2 regions of the Labrenzia sp. PO1 genome follow, and region 2 is predicted to be linked to the other one. Evidence: riboswitches for the same ligand, from Rfam matches in the RefSeq annotation. Region 2 holds a riboswitch; the other holds the start of a gene.
The links. A riboswitch is a leader RNA that binds a small molecule or an ion and turns the genes downstream of it on or off. The one in region 2 is predicted to bind S-adenosylmethionine.
Positions count from the first base shown of each region.

Region 1: it holds a riboswitch for S-adenosylmethionine, as region 2 does, so the genes downstream of both, HCG46_RS11265 (hypothetical protein) here and HCG46_RS09865 (O-succinylhomoserine sulfhydrylase) in region 2, are expected to answer to the same signal.

Region 1 is NZ_JAAXCR010000002.1:728,303-734,180, reverse strand. Features, by position in the region: gene HCG46_RS11280 (group III truncated hemoglobin) at 1-388, shown strand, start outside; gene HCG46_RS11275 (hypothetical protein) at 379-600, shown strand; gene HCG46_RS11270 (acyl-CoA thioesterase) at 866-1,210, shown strand; gene HCG46_RS11265 (hypothetical protein) at 1,442-1,741, opposite strand; SAM-I-IV-variant riboswitch at 1,783-1,907, opposite strand; gene HCG46_RS11260 (YoaK family protein) at 2,005-2,694, shown strand; gene HCG46_RS11255 (ABC transporter ATP-binding protein) at 2,723-3,472, opposite strand; gene HCG46_RS11250 (ABC transporter permease) at 3,469-4,707, opposite strand; gene HCG46_RS11245 (efflux RND transporter periplasmic adaptor subunit) at 4,704-5,717, opposite strand; gene HCG46_RS11240 (SlyX family protein) at 5,861-5,878, opposite strand, start outside.
Region 2 is NZ_JAAXCR010000002.1:425,194-431,071, reverse strand. Features, by position in the region: gene HCG46_RS09875 (YigZ family protein) at 1-175, opposite strand, end outside; gene HCG46_RS09870 (2'-deoxycytidine 5'-triphosphate deaminase) at 182-1,318, opposite strand; SAM riboswitch at 1,457-1,536, shown strand; gene HCG46_RS09865 (O-succinylhomoserine sulfhydrylase) at 1,582-2,781, shown strand; gene HCG46_RS09860 (CDP-alcohol phosphatidyltransferase family protein) at 2,778-3,395, opposite strand; gene apaG (Co2+/Mg2+ efflux protein ApaG) at 3,606-4,007, shown strand; gene HCG46_RS09850 (hypothetical protein) at 4,021-4,425, opposite strand; gene HCG46_RS09845 (alpha/beta fold hydrolase) at 4,535-5,635, opposite strand; gene HCG46_RS09840 (tellurite resistance TerB family protein) at 5,654-5,878, opposite strand, start outside.

The DNA.
Region 1 (5,878 bases), 300 kb from region 2:
GGTGCATACCTTCTATGGCTGCATTCGCCAGCATCCACGGCTCGGAGGCATCTTCGAACGCCGTCTGGCTGGCCGTTGGGAAGAGCACCTGCCGAAAATGGAAGCCTTCTGGCAATCCGTCCTGATGAAGAACGGCGCCTACAAGGGCAAACCCGTGCCGGCTCACCTGAAGCAGAAGGAGCTGGTAAGCACGGATTATGGCGAATGGCTCGGTGTCTTCCGGCCCGTGATCCGTGAATTGTTCGTACCGGACCTTGCAGACGAGATTGTGGCCATTGCCGAACGCATCGCGCAGAGCCTGTGGCTGGCCACTTTCGGAACCCCCGGAGCCAATCCGCCTGCCGAACTGACATCGCAACCCTCTGAATGGAGCGGATCATGCTGGTAACGATTGTCCTGATAGCGGAAGTGCTGGTGTTCGTCTGGTTCACCGTCTTTTCGCTGATGCTTCTGTCCATGTATCTGGATTCGCGCGGCATGCCGCTGCCGAAACTGGATGTCGCCGGCCGCACACTCATCGGCAGCGCGAAACTGGCCTTCATCACCGGCATCGTCGCCCTTTCGGCGATGACAGTCCTTGAAATCCAGGCCTTCAGCTAGAAAGCAACCGAAATGAATACCTCCAACCTTCTGCATCGCGGCCTGCCGATCCTGCTGATCTGGGTCGCTGCCCCCATGCCGTTGTGGATCATGGCAATCCTGTTGTTTGTCCTTTGACGCTGGACTTGATCCGCAGTTCCTTCTGAGGCCCTCCGATCAACCACTTCTATTCTTGCAGGTGATGACCTAGTCTTCTTGCGAGAATCAGCGGAGGGGCTCAGGCGTGTACGACGAAAAGCCGACAGGCGATCTGACATTGCGCACCATGGCAATGCCTGCCGATACCAATGCCTCGGGAGATATTTTCGGGGGCTGGGTGTTGTCGCAGATGGACCTGGCAGGCGGTATCGCAGCCGGTCAACGGGCCGAGGGACGTGTCGTGACCATCGCGGTCGACAAGATGAAATTCATCCGGCCTGTCCATGTGGGCGACGTGCTGTGCGTTTATGCAGAAGTCCTTCGTGTCGGCAACTCGTCGATGGAAATCAAGCTTGAATCCTGGGCCCTGCGCCATCGCTACGGCCATCGTGAAAAGGTGACCGAAGCGGTCTTCACCATGGTGGCCGTCGATGACGGCGGCAAGCCGCGCCCGGTCCCCAAGAGGGACTGAGCGCCGCGATCTCATCCGGCTTGGTTCCCAAAAAAACCTCATAAAAAACCTCATCCTGAGGAAGCGCGTCAGCGCTGTCTCGAAGGATGGGTGGTATACTGATGAGCAAGCGGCCCATCCTTCGAGACAGGCCTTCGACCTTGCTCAGGAAGGGGCGAGTTGTTGCAGCACGCCTGTATCAAAGAAATTGGCAGAGTGCAGACGTTGTGCACCACACGGGGGCACGCCCCGTCAGTGCCTGACGGGTCCGTGCCGGTTGAGAATATCGGCAAAGAGGTCTTCATCGACAGCGCAGGTGCAGCCGTTCGCCCACAGTTGAAGCAGTGTTTTCAAACGCTCGGTGCGGGCGGTCTGGCTGAGCGGCGCCTTGTGCCGCGGTAGGCCACCCAGGATGCGCAGGGATTTGATCCGCGCCAGCACGCAGTCTTCAGCGGCCTGGCACCAGATATCCGTTCCGGCAAGCTTGGAGCTCGCCGCCACATGGTTCTCGATCAGATCTGCCGCACGTCCGGCAAAAGGGTCCTGAGACAAAAAATCCTCCATCGGTTGCCCGAGGAGGACTGGCGCATGCAAATTAACCGCTTAGTTGCCGGAAAGCCTCGGTTGAGGGTCTGACCAGCCGCATCCCTGTTGCGGAAACCACCTTGCCCGGAATGGCAGGTTGGCGAGGGCGCCAGCCCTTCTCTTGATGATGGCGCGCTTATGCCATGTCCAATCCGGCTTGGCAAGTCCGCCAGTGCATGGCACATCTTCCTGAAAGGACTAGCTCGGGAGCACCACAATTGGACCGATCCATGTTGCATCACAGTCGGCCGTTGGTGCCGATCCTGCTCGCCTTTTGTGCCTGCTTCATCGATGTGGTCTGCATTCTCGGCCTGTTTCACACCTTCACGGCATTCATTACCGGAACGCTTGTCGTCTTGTGCACGGAGGTGTTTCACCAGGGGCAAAACGCGGCCCTGAAGGTCTTCGTGCTCGCGGTTTTCTTCGGTTCGACTCTCTTCTGGTTCGTTTCGGTCACTGCGCTGGTGCGCAAAAACAGGATTGCCGTCCGGCATCTGTTCGCGCTCGAAGCTTTGCTGGTGGCGGGCTTCATGTTCGTCGCCGGTCTTGGAGATCCGTCAGCCGGAGGACCGTTGTCTGCCGTCACTCTGACGGCTGTCGGGTTTTCGACCGTGGCCATGTCGTTGCAGAACGTCATCATGCTGACCCTGCTCAACAGACATGTTCCCACGACCATCATGACCGGCAATACGCTGAAGCTTGTGCTCGGCATCGCCGACTATTTCACGCATCCCGAAACGCGGCCCGACAGCCGCTCCCGGATCCGTCACCAGGCCTTCGTCCTGATGGCCTTCGCGGCCGGAGGCCTCCTGGCGAGTTTCCTGATGACCGTCATGGGGTTCTGGGCGCTTGCGATACCTGTTGCGCTTTTGATGCTGCTGGCGATAGTCCAGCCGGTGCATGAGCCTCAAGTCGCCTGAAACCGGTGCCAGCTACTCAGGCCGCAAATTATGCGCCCAAGCTGGGTGCTTCTTCCCTTTGGTGGTGCCGGTCGTAATCGATGCGGCCGTCGACCAGGTGGATACGCCGGTCCATCCTGTCGGCGAGATCGATATCATGGGTAACGGCGACGACGGTGGTCCTTTCGGTCTTCACAATGGCCTGAAGACTTTCAAACACCTGTTCCGTCGATACACTGTCGAGACTGCCGGTCGGCTCATCAGCAAGGATCAACTGCGGTGAATTGGCAAGTGCCCGGGCGACAGCGACGCGCTGTCGCTGCCCGCCGGACAATTGCTCCGGGCGGCGGTGAAGAAACTCTTCCAGACCCAGCGCCGCCAGAAGCTCCGTCGCATGGTCGAGTTGAGCCTTGGGGCTGCGTTTGCCGAGCCGCTGCATCGGGATCATTACGTTTTCCAGCGCGGTAAATTCCGGCAGCAGGAAATGAAACTGGAAGACGAAGCCGAGTTTTTCCAGGCGAAGATGCGCCATTTCGGCAGATGTCAGCGCATGGGTGGGAAGGCCGTCTATCCGGACCTCGCCGGACGTCGGCCTGTCCAGAAGGCCAAGCAGATACAAAAGCGATGATTTCCCGGAACCGGACGGACCGGTAATCGCAACGAACTCCGCCTCGCCAACCTGAAAGCTGACGTCCTGCACCAGTGTCACCGGCACGATGGCCGGCAAGATGCGGGTGAGGTTGCTCGCTTCCAGCAGAACGTGGCCGGGAGCCGTTTGTTTTTCCGGGGAAGGGGTCATGTCGCCCCTCGGATAATGTCGACAGGATTGAGCCGGGCGGCTTTCCTGGCGGGAATGTAGCCGGCGATCCCGGATGAAAACAGCGCCAACAGGCAGGCTATGATGTAGTGCAGGGCGGAAAAATAGATCGGCAGGTGGGTCATCTCCACGTCCTGGGTAAATTCGAATTTGACCGACGCGAGATAGCTCGACAGTCCGAAACCGAGCGCCGAACCTGCAAGAGCGCCAAGGATACCGATCACCAGCCCTTCAAGCACGAAGATCTGCTGAATATCGACTTCCGGAAATCCGAGCGACTTCAGGATCGCGATGTCACGCGCCTTTTCGTGCACGATCGTCGAGACGATGTTGAAGATGCCGAAGCCGGCGACCACCAGAATGGCCCCGACAACCGTGTACATGATCACGTTGCGTACGAAGAAGGCTTCCATCAGCCCCTCGTTGGCCTCTTCCCAGGAAACCGCCTTGTAGCCGAGCTGCCGCTCGGCCCGTGCGGCAACCGCGTTGGCTTCGGCGATGGAATTGAGGTGGATCGCGATCGAATTGATGACGTCCGGTTTTTCCAGGAGGATCTGCACGGCCTTCAGTGGCGCATAGGCAAGCCCTTCGTCGCTGGTGGTGATGCCGCTGTGGAACAGGCCGACGATCTTGAAGCGCTTGGCGACACCGTTTGCGGATGTCAGGGTCACGGTATCGCCCAGGTCCGCACCCAGCCGTTCCGCTGCCTTGTCGCCGACAACGAGGCCATTTGACGTCGTGTCCAGGTCCTCGAAGGAGCCTTGGCGCATATCCTCGCCGATCTTGGAGACGGTCAGTTCGCGCTTGGGTTCCACACCGACCAGGGTCATGCCGATGTCCTGTCCGGCATAGCGCAGCACCGCCTGGCCGCTCAGGCGCTGCGCCATCGATCCGTTCACCCAGTCGCGCAGCGAGGCAAGCGCTTCGGTCGGATTTCGGATGCCGCGAAGGTCTTCCTTTGGTCTGAGACCATGATAGGTGACAGCGTCATAGACTGCACTGGCCGGTTGTTCCGCCGGTGCGCGTTGCTCGTCCAGGATCTCCACATGGGGAATGGCGTCGATCAGTGTTGCGGTAAAATCCCGCTGAGACCCTTCCATGAGGCTCGCCATCGCCACCGAAAATCCGACACCAAGTGCGACGCCAAGCGTTGAGACAATGGTCTGGCGCAAGCGGTTGCGAATGTGGGTGGAGGCGATGCGCAGGAGAAGCATTATTTGCCGTCTCCGGGAACCGGCCTGACCTTCTGTCCTTCTGCCAGATCCGGGTTATAGGGAAAGACGACCCGGCTATCTCCGGTGATCCCCTTCAGCACTTCCGTGGCGCGGGTGCCCTTGATCCCGGTTTCGACCTCCAGCTGAACGATTTTGTTATCCCCATCCAGCGTCAGCAGCTTCGAGCCGTCGAAGGCAGCGGTCGGCAGAAGCAGCGCGTCGTCCTTCTCCGAGGTGACGATATTGATCTCGGCTGTCATGCCGATGCGCAGCGGGGTGTCTTCCGGGAGATCGAGATAGACCCGGTAGTTCTTCAGCACCGGATCGCCTTTCGGAGTGATGCTGGCAACTTCCGCTGTCAGTTCCTTGCCTGGAAAGGCATCTGCACGGATCAGGGCCTTGTGACCCTTGGCGACCTTGGGAATATCCTCCTCGTTGACTTCCGCCACCAGTTGAAGGGGAGAAGGCTGACCGATCCAGAAGAGAATTTCACCGGGTTCGGCAACTTCCCCCACCGACCCGTCCGCCCTCAGAACCATGCCGTCCATGGGGGCCACGATGACATAGTCGCGCAGCCGTTCCTTCTGGGCCGCGGTGATGGCGTTGATGCGGATCAGTTCGTTCTGGGCCTTGTCGTAAACCTGCTGGCTGACGACACGGCGTTCCAGCAGTTGCAGCGCACGTTCCTTGTCGGATTGTGCCAGCTCCTGGCGGGCTTCCAGTTCGGCAAGCGTCGCACGGGCATCGCCGCTGTCCAGTTCCGCCAGCTGGTCGCCTTTCTGGACCTGGTCACCCTCGCAGCCGCACAACGAGACGATCCGCTCGCGGATGATGCTGGTAACCTTCGCCCATCGGACGGGTTCAACGACTGCGGTGGCATAGACCACTTCGGCTGCCCGCCCGGTCGTCGGCATCACGGTCTGCACTTCCGGCGGTTTCTTGAACCACCAAAGTGAGCCCGCGATGGCTCCCGCGATCAGCAGAACAAATATCAAAAGTTTTAAAAAGCGCATGGCACACCCTTGCCGGATCTGCCGCCACAATAACGTTTCGAGCAAGGAACGCCATGGCCTGGATCAAATGAGGATGCCTGCGCGCAAAGGCTGGCTGGACGTGTGCCTCAAGAGCGCGATCAGGTAGCGCCCTTCGTCGAAGATCAGTAATGCGGCGGCTT
Region 2 (5,878 bases):
CGTCTTCCAGAAGTCTCCGGTGCGCCGTGACGATGTGATTGGCCTTTTTGTGCTCCTTGCGCAGCTCTTCCATCCGCTGGTCGAACATGTCCACCGGCACCAGATGCGCCAGAAAGCGGGACTTCCGGTCTTCCAGAAATCCTTCAAACTCACGGGTGACGGTTTTCAGGGCCATCGGCGGTCAGGCGGGTGCCTTGAAGTGCTTGGACAGCTTGAGTGCCTGGCCCTGATAGTTGGAGCCGATGCCTTCACCGTAGAGTGTCGCCGGGCGCTCCGCCATGTGTTCATAGACCAGACGCCCGATGGTCTGGCCGTGTTCCACGATGAACGGGACATCATGTGAGCGGACTTCAAGAACCGCGCGCGAGCCGACACCACCGGCACTGGCGTGACCAAAACCGGGATCGAAGAAGCCTGCATAATGGACGCGGAATTCGCCGACGAGCGGATCGAACGGCACCATTTCGGCCGCATAGTCCGGCGGCACATGCACAGCTTCCTGGCTGACCAGAATATAGAATGCATCCGGATCGAGGATAAGTTCCGCCCGTTGGCGGCGATAGATAGGTTCCCAGAAATCCAGGACGTCCTGCGCGCCGACGACATCGACATCGATCAGTCCGGAGTGTTGCTTGGCGCGATATCCGATCAGGCTGTTGGGTCCGGTCCCTTCCAGATCGATGGAGAGCTGCACACCGTTGCCGATGCGCTCGTTGCCGCCGCTCATCAATGTGTGGGCCTTGTGCACCTCTTCCAGCTCCGCATCGGGAATGAGCGATTGACCGCGCCGGAAGCGGATCTGGCTGAGGCGGGACCCGGACCGCACGAGGATCGGAAAGGTCAGCGGCGAGATTTCGGCATAAAGCGGACCGGTGTAGCCGGCCGGAATGGTGTCGAAGGCAAGGCCGTTGTCTGTGATGACGCGGGTGAAGACGTCCAGGCGGCCGGTCGAGCTTTTCGGGTTGGCAGTTGCCGAAATATCGGGAGCCAGGGCGAGGCTTTCCTGCAGCGGCACGATATAGACGCAGCCTGTTTCAAGGACGGCACCTTCGCTCAGGTCGACCGTGTGCAGTTTCATCTGCTCAAGCCGAGCTGCTACCTGGATGTCGGGGCCCGGCAGGAAGCTGGCACGCACCCGGTAGGCTTCCTTGCCCAGACGCAGGTCGAGGCTGGCAGGCTGTATCTGACCGGTGACAGGCGGCGCGTCCGCTGAAATCTCTCCGGCGGCGAACATGGCCTGGATTACCCGTTCCGGCAAAATGCCGTTTGCTGTGAGAAGTGCGCTTCCGTTCAAGACCTGACCCGCTGTGACGTTCATGAAGATGTTCCGCATTATGCTGGTCTATGGTCATTAAAGGATCGGGCCGCCCGCGCCAACAGGCATTCTGGCAGAACGGGGCTTTTGAAGGGATCGTGCGCAAGACAATTGACCTGTGCCTGCTTTTCCCGTAGGACAGGCTCACTTCGTGGTGATTTGGGCCGGCCGGCTTGCAGCCACGTTAAACAAGTTGCTAAAAAGGCCGGAGGTGAGAACCCCGGTCTTGAGGCTGGGGTTTTTTGCGTTTGGAGCGAATGAAAGACATGACTGAGACCACCAAGACCGGAAACAAGAACTGGCGCCCTGCAACCACTCTGGTTCATGGCGGCACCATGCGGTCACCGTTTGGTGAGACCTCGGAGACCATCTACCTGACCCAGGGCTTCACCTACAGCGGTGCCGAAGCTGCCGAGGCCAGGTTCAATGGCGAGGACCCGGGTTATGTCTATTCGCGCTATGCCAACCCGACCGTCACCATGTTCGAGGACCGGATCAAGGCACTTGAAGGGGCTGAGGCCGCGCGGGCAACCGCCAGCGGCATGGCGGCCGTCAATCTGGCGCTGATGGCAGCGGTAAGGGCAGGCGATCACGTGATTGCCGCCAAGGCCCTGTTCGGCTCCTGCCGCTATATTTGCGAAACACTGCTGCCGCGCTTCGGCGTTGAAAGCACGCTGGTAGACGGAACGGACATCGAGCAGTGGAAGGCGGCTGTCCGGCCGAACACCAAGGCCCTGTTTCTGGAAAGCCCGACCAACCCGACGCTGGAAGTCATCGACATCGAGGCCGTGGCACAGATCGCCAAGGAAGCCGGTGCCCGTCTGATCGTCGACAACGTGTTTGCGACCCCGCTGTATCAGTCGCCGTTTCAACTCGGTGCCGATGTGGTCGTCTATTCGGCCACCAAGCACATCGATGGCCAGGGCCGGTGCCTCGGCGGTGTGATCCTGTCGGACGAGGAATGGATCAACGACGAGGTCATGCCCTTCATCAAGCATACCGGTCCGCACATGAGCCCGTTCAGTGCCTGGGTCCTGTTGAAGGGCCTGGAAACGCTGCCGCTGCGCGTTGCGCGCCAGACGGAAACGGCGGGCAGGATTGCCGACTATCTGGCAAGCCAGTCCAAGGTCGCGCGGCTGATCTATCCGGGCCGGGACGACCACCCGCAGGCCGATGTTGCCAAACGCCAGATGAGCGGCGGATCCACCATGCTGGCGATGGAAATCGAGGGCGGCAAGGAAGCCGCGTTCCGTTTCACAAACGCGCTGGAAATCGTCAAGATCTCCAACAACCTGGGCGACGCCAAGAGCCTGATCACCCATCCGGCGACGACAACGCACCAGTCGATTGGCGAGGAAGCGCGCGCGGAACTCGGTATCACCGATGGTATCCTGCGGCTTTCAATCGGTCTGGAGGATCCGCAGGATCTGCTGGAAGATATCGAGAAGGCGCTCCAGGCGATCTAACGGCCTGTCTGCCGCAGCGCCTTCACGCCAATGAGCACCCGGGCGCCGGCGGACACGACGCATATCGCGGCAAAACCATAGGCAAGCGCAGGAAACCAGGCGGGGACCAGGGCCATCAGCAGGAATAGCGCGATGGTCTCGGTACCTTCGGCCAGCCCGCCTATGTAATAGAGCGATTTGGAGCCCTGAGCGTCGGTGGTCAGTTTGTTCTTCTCCGCCATGATGGCAAAGGCCAGAAAGGCCGAGCCGTTCGCGTAGAAGCTGGCAAGAAGTGCCACCGCCGGCAAAGCGTTGCTGGCCGGGTCCTGTATGGCAAAGGCCAGAGGGATTGCGCTGTAGAAGAAGAAATCCAGTGTGATGTCGAGGTAGCCGCCAAGATCCGTCTTGGCCGTTGCCCGGGCCAATGCGCCATCGAGACCGTCTGCAAATCGGTTGACCGCGATCAGGAACAAGCCGATCAGGGTATGACCCGTTGCGATAGCGATGGCTGCCCCCATACCGGCAGCAAAGCCCGCCAGCGTCACGCTGTTGGCAGTAAGCCCCGTGCCGGCAAGGATCAGGCCCAGCCGGTTCAACGGCGGATCGATCAGCGGGCGCAGGTGGGCATCGAACATGAAGAGATCACTGTTTTGGGTCTGACAGATGGTGTTCTTGCAAAATCCGGCCTCAAATCTCAAGCAATTCCGGCCTCATATGTCACAACCCTCTTTCACGCTTGCGTCATTCGCCCTATAAGCCCCTCCTGAACGAGCGGGCACCACCCGTGGAAGTCGCTTCGGACCGGTCTATTTCAAGGTTCGCAGTTCTGAAATTAAGGAAAAGCCGTGTCTGGCAGTTACACCGCCATCACCCAAGGGATCGAAGTCTCCGTCGAGCCGTTTTATCTGGACGATGAATCGCGTCCGGAAGAGAGCGAGTATATCTGGGCGTATATGGTCGAGATCCACAACGGTGGCAGCGAACCGGTGCAGCTGAAGACGCGTTACTGGCAGATAACCGATGCCAGAGGGCGCCAGGAAGAAGTCAGCGGCGAGGGCGTGGTCGGCGAACAGCCGGTGATAGAGCCCGGCGAGACCTATGAGTATTCGTCGCACTGCCCGCTTTCGACCGACAGCGGCATCATGGCCGGGTCCTACTCGATGGAACGTCCGGACGGCTCCATGTTCGACGTCGTCATTCCGGCGTTTTCACTCGATCTGCCGGATGCGATCCACAGCCTGAATTGAGGCTATCAGCCGATCAGATACTCAGCAGTCCGCCGACAAAGCCGATCAGCAGCCACAAGATCCACTTGCGGCGGTTGAAGGCCGTCAGCAACGTGACCGCTAGTATTCCGAAGATCAGATAGAGGATATGGCCGGCAAAGCCGGTGCCGAGCACCCATGCGAAAAGATCCGGATCCCGGTTCTTTGCCAGATGGAAATGGTCTTCGGCAAACATCACCAGCGCGTCGGCTGCAAGTCCGCAGACGAAGCCTGCAAAGGCAATCATCATTCGCGTGCCCCAGTTCGCCTGCTTTGGAGCGGTGCGAACCTGCACGTACCGGACAGCATAAGGCATGGGGCGCTGTACGCGCAGCCTCTGGCGGCGTCGCCTCAGTGGATAGCGCACACTTGTCCGCTCTCCGATTGCCTGATTGCTCATGTCCCTGTCTCCGCACTGAAGGACCTACAGGTCCCGGCAGCCCACAAGCGTGCTGTCCCCGCACCGGTGATAAGGTGCGGCGGATTGAAGGACCGAAAACAAAAAGGGTTCAATTTGATCGATCTGGTGAAGTTGAAAGGCTGTTTGCTGTTGAGGCCTGTTCCTTGATCCAGATTGTTATGGTGTCCAGTGCGCCCGGTGCGTAGGCACGGCGCCCCAGGACCATGAACAAGGCCTTCGACCAGGAAGGCATTTGCCCTTCGAGCTGGTAGTTGAAGGCTTCCGCCCGCAACAGCGCATGGGTTGCTTCCGGGACGATCACGAAGCGGTTGGCGGGATTGTTGTCCGTCAGCATCTTTCGATAGATGCCGGAATTGAAATGAGGATCGACATTGAGGTCCTCTGCTCCGTGCAGTGTCAGAACGGGCGAGGAGATACGGGCAAGGGAGGCGGTGGAGTCGGAGGCCGCATTCCGGCGCGCGAAGGTGAAGCGATCTTCCGGCATCGGAAGCCTGTCCATTCCGCTGTCGAGATAGTCCTGATAGGAAAAATCCCGGTCTAGAAACTTTTGTCCGTCTTTTGCGTCCTGCGCGAGAGCCTTGTCGATCGCCTTGCTGTCTGCACCTGCAAGGTCCAGCCTGCGCCGGGTATAATAACCAGCCTGCCGCAGCCAGTTGACAGCTCCGCCGACAATCACGAAGAAATCGCCCTGCGCTGGCGCTTCCGCCAGAATGGGCAAAACCCACCCCGCCTGCGAAAAGCCGAGAAATCCGGCTGGAGACGTCTTCAATTCGGGCTGTTCTTTGGCGGCCGCAAGGGCCGTTGCCGCGAGGCGGGCTCGCTCATCCATGGAAAAGGACAGCCAGTTGCCCTGGCTTTCGCCGACGCCAGGCTTGTCCCAGGAATAGACGGCAAGACCGCTGTCCAGAAGATGGCTGATGAGAGGCATGTACCCACCGCCGGAATAGCGGTCCGCTGGCCCGTCCCCGTGAACGATCAGGACCAGAGGCGGGTTTGCGTGCCCAGGATCTTGCAGGCGGGGCAGATGCAACGTTCCGGCGACGGAATGTCCGTCGAAGGAAAAGGCAATCGGCCGGCTTTCGTATTCAGACAGATCGAAATCCTGAAGGCCCTGGAGGATCAGGAAAACACCTGCCAGGACGGCTATTGATACCGCCCCGGCCCAGGCGAGGGCCTTCGTTGCTTTCAAATACCTGCTCCGAGAGGATCAGATGGTCCGGTGACGGGCAATCGCACCGCGCTCGATTGCGGCAACGGTGAGTTTGTCGAGTTTGAAGCGGTCACGCAGAAGCTGAAGGATGCGCAATTCTTCCTTCTCGACGTGGAGATCGGCAGCCGCGACTTCAACCCCAAGCGCATATGCGGTGTCGTAAAGCTTTGCCGGCAGGACGTCGCCAACCAGCTCCAGCACCAGCTGCAAGCCGTTGTCTTC